2 regions of the Desulfobacter sp. UBA2225 genome follow, and region 2 is predicted to be linked to the other one. Evidence: predicted binding sites of a transcription regulator. Region 2 holds the regulator's gene; the other holds the start of a gene.
What was found. The regulator sigma-54, encoded in region 2, starts transcription at its own class of promoters, with help from an activator protein. The targets are predictions, from matches to a motif close to TNTGGCACANTTTCTGCTNT.

Region 1: B3D59_RS08550 (Nif11-like leader peptide family natural product precursor) is a predicted target of sigma-54. The motif match lies at 912-931, and genes of this name have one in related genera.

The regions. Positions count from the first base shown of each region.
Region 1 is NZ_DDYV01000169.1:2,979-5,171, reverse strand. It holds gene B3D59_RS08555 (FAD-dependent oxidoreductase) at 1-230, shown strand, start outside; gene B3D59_RS08550 (Nif11-like leader peptide family natural product precursor) at 643-861, opposite strand; gene modA (molybdate ABC transporter substrate-binding protein) at 1,187-1,942, shown strand; gene modB (molybdate ABC transporter permease subunit) at 1,951-2,193, shown strand, end outside.
Region 2 is NZ_DDYV01000204.1:6,544-8,736, forward strand. It holds gene lptB (LPS export ABC transporter ATP-binding protein) at 1-538, shown strand, start outside; gene rpoN (RNA polymerase factor sigma-54) at 541-1,983, shown strand; gene hpf (ribosome hibernation-promoting factor, HPF/YfiA family) at 1,997-2,193, shown strand, end outside.

The DNA of each region.
Region 1 (2,193 bases), on a different contig from region 2:
AGGATGCCGACAATATAGAATCGTGCGGTGAGGACTGCGCCTCCTGTGGAAATTGCAAGGATTGCGGTATCTGCGTGGCAGTTTGTCCAGAAGCGGCCATCAGCCGGAAGGAAAAGGAAACCGGTTTTGAATACGTGGTCGATGAATCCAAATGCATTGGATGCGGATTTTGCAAAGGGGCCTGCCCCTGCGGTATATGGGAACTGATACCCAACACGCCTCTGATGTAAACAAAACAATAATTAGGATCAAATCAACGCGTTGATTTGATCCTAATTATTCATAACCGCAGATAATTTTTCATCTTTGATATCCCCGGAATAATGGTCTGGGTTCATTTATACCCTCAATCCGTCGGTTATTGACATCCACAAATTCAGCAATGGTTTCCGCGTCCGAAGCCAAAAAAATTTCTTTCCAGAATTATTTTTTCCAGAAGGTTATATTTACCAACCCCTGTTAGTTCGATCTTTTCCTTTAACCCTGTTTTTTTCAAGGGGAAATATGAAAATGGTGCTGTCCTTAAACAGCACCGTTTCTCTTATGTTTTGCGTGAACGCCTAAACTCGTTATTCAGGTTGCTTTCATGTTTTGTTGTGGGCTGAATCCGGGTGTGGATGGACCAGGGTCAGCCCGTGGCGATTATACCCAAATTCCTTTCTTTGGCGGATTGCCATACGAATCGAAAGAATCTCCATTCGCCTTCAATACTGCTTGGAGGTCTTCCACAGTAAATTCAAAACCATCTTCCTTTGCCATGGAACAAAATTTTTCGATTGAAAAACAGTTGTCGTACTTTACACGGAATTTGCGGTCATCTGCACCTTTATCTAAAAAAGCCTGAACGTTTTCTTCTGACATTTTACTTCTCCATTAATTAATTGGTTAAATGGTTAAATAACTACAAAAAGAATGCAAACAGTGTTCCATTATTAATAAAAAATACCCGTGTTTTTTATATCTTTGCAGTATCACTGCAAAAATTCTTTTTTTTATGTGTTTTTAAAACGGCAATAGTAGCTTGAAAATATGGCTTGACATTGTTTTGGCGTCGATGCTAATTGTAGCCATGTGCTGATCTGGGATATTGATACCCCAGTTCGACCCAAAATAACACATAAAAGTAATGAAATTGTGTGTTTTTGCTTTCATTTAAAACGATAGATACAAAAAAGGAGTATTTGATGTGAAAAAGATATGCGGAATTAACATTTTTGTTCTTTTTGTGGTGCTGGTGTTTATTGCGCAGGCCCACGCCGACCAAGTGCGTGTTTCAGTGGCAAAAAGTCTGAGTAATTTGTGCAATAATTTGATCGTAAAGTTTCAGGCGCAGCATCCGGATGTCAAAATTGTTCCAAATTTTGCGTCAGCTGGCGCTTTGGCAAAGCAAATAGAGCAGGGGGCGCCTGCAGATATCTATATTTCTGCCAACCCGAAGTGGATGACATATTTGATTGAAAAGGGTAAGATTAAGACAGATACCGAAAAAATATTTGCCCACAATGCGTTGGTTTTTGTGGGTAAGTCAAGTACGGATGCCCATTCCATGGGCGATTTGCGGAAATTGACGCGTATTGCCATAGGTAGTCCCAGCAGCGTGCCGGCCGGGCAGTATGCAAAGCAGGCGATGGATAAAGAGGGGATATATGATGAAATGCTCAAGAACGGACAACTGATCATGGCAAAAGACGTTCGCCAGGCGCTGATCTATGCCGATCGGGGAGAGACCGACGGTGCGTTTGTTTACAAAACAGATGCGATGCTCGCCGTCAGTGCCAAGATTCTGTTTGAAGTGCCCCGTGAGTTTTATAATCAGGTAACCTATCCGGTTGCAATGACAAAGGAGAGTGACGGGAATGCCGATGCCAAGCTCTTTTATGACTATATTGTTTCTGAAGCGGCCCATCCGGAAATGGTCCGGCTTGGTTTTACATTGCCCTGATATTGGTTATGGCAAGTGAGATTGCGATGTTGTCACTTTCTTCCCAGGATCTGTCTGCCATTGTGCTTTCCCTGAAGGTCGCCTGTTCAGCGACCTTGATTTCCACCCCCTTTGGTATTGCTTGCGGTTATTTTCTTGCCTTCGGCAAAACCAGAGGGAAAGCGGTGGTGGAAGGGATTATCAGTCTGCCGTTGGTTTTGCCGCCGGTTGTGGTCGGATATTTGTTGCTGCTCTCCTTCGGGTCCAACGGT
Region 2 (2,193 bases):
TGACGGGGAGGATATAACCCGCTATCCCATGTATGTCAGGGCCAGAAAGGGCCTTGGTTACCTGCCCCAGGAGACCTCTATATTTAAAAAACTGACAGTCCGGGAAAATATAACGGCCATTCTGGAGGTTATTGACAAAAAAGTCGCGGACATCAACCGGAAAGCCGAAACACTGATGGAAGAACTTGGGATACTGGCCTTGGCCGGACAAAAGGCGACTTCCCTGTCCGGTGGAGAAAAGCGCCGTCTGGAAATTTCAAGGGTTCTTGCCACAGACCCCTTGTTCATCCTACTGGACGAGCCCTTTGCCGGCATTGATCCTTTGGCTGTTATTGATATCCAGCAAATCATATCCCAGCTTACCGACAAAGGCATCGGAATATTGATTTCCGATCATAATGTCAGGGAAACATTAGGCGTATGCAACACGGCTTATATTATGAGCCAGGGTATGGTTATGGAATCAGGCCCTCCGGAAAAAATTATTTCAAGCAAAGTAGCCAAACGCATTTACCTGGGAGACAATTTTAAACTTTAATCATGGAACTTGGATTACAACAAAGCCTTGCACTGACCCAGCAGCTGGTCATGACACCCCAGCTCCAACAGGCTATCAAACTGCTTCAGCTCTCCAGGCTTGAACTTGCCGAAATGATCCAGCAGGAAATGGAGCAAAATCCGGCGCTTGAAGAAATCTCCATTGATGAGGCCTCTGACAAAGCCATCACTGCCCAGGAAACCGAAACCCGGACAGAGGAAATAGAAGCCCCTGCCAAAGAAGTTACCATTGAAGAGCGGGTGCGCTCGGATACGGACTGGGAAAACTATATCAATGAATACAACTCCACCGGTAGAATCTACATGGAGTCTGAAAACAGTGAAGCGCTCAATTACGAATCATTTACATCCGAGAAACAAACCCTTGAAGCCCATTTAAAGTGGCAGTTGATGCTTTCGGATCTGCCGGACGAAGAGGAGCGACTGGGTCATGTCATCATCGGCAACCTGAACCGGGACGGATATTTATGCGCCGACGTAGAGGAGTTGGCCCAGAGTGCCGAGGCCGATATTCAAACCGTTGAAAAAGTGCTGGCTGTGCTCCAGACCTTTGACCCCCCCGGCGTGTGTGCCAGAAACCTGTGCGAAACGCTTTTGATTCAAGTCCGGCAACTGGGCATTGAAAACGATATCATCACCCGGATCATTACGGATCATCTCAAAAATCTTGAAAACAGAAACAGTAAAAAAATTGCCAAGGCCCTTAAAATTTCCGTTGAGGATGTGCGGGCTGCAGTAAAAATCATCCAGTTTCTTGAACCCAAGCCCGGCAGGAAATTTGCCACAGAGGAACCCGCCTACATCACCCCGGATATCTATGTTTACAAAGTCGGTGATGATTTTAAAATTGTTATGAACGATGACGGCCTTCCCAAATTAAAAATTTCAAGATTCTACAGGGAAGCCGTCGCCACCGGCAAAAAAATCCCCAAGGAGACCAAGACCTATCTTAATGAAAAGATGCAGTCCGCCTCCTGGCTGATAAAATCCATTCATCAACGCCAGAAAACCATCTATCTGGTCATGGAAAGCATCATCAAGTTTCAAAGGGATTTTTTTGAAAAGGGCATTGCCTATCTGCGGCCTTTGATTTTAAAAGATATTGCCGAAGATATTGAAATGCATGAGTCTACGATCAGCCGGGTGACCACAAACAAATACGCGTACACCCCCCAGGGACTATTTGAGTTGAAATATTTTTTCAACAGCTCCATAGAGCGGGGGGACGGACCTTCCATGGCATCGGCCAGCGTCAAGGAGAGAATAAGACAACTCATTGACAATGAAGATCCAAACGCACCCTTAAGTGACGATAAAATCGCCGCAATTCTGCAGGAATCAGATATTCAGATTGCCCGGCGAACCGTGGCAAAATACAGAAAAGTACTCAATATTCTGCCGTCCAACAAACGCAAACAATTATAGGGAGAGCTCATCTATGCAAGTCACCATCACGTTCAAACAGATAGAAGCATCCGATCCCCTGAAATCCTATGTAAATAAAAAGCTTAAACGGTTTGACAAGATGCTGGAGGGTCCGGCCGAGGCCAATGTTGTCTTAAGCGTTGAAAAAATAAGGCATATTGCCGAAATAACCTTAACCAGCGGGTCGCTTAACATCCATGCCAAGGAAGC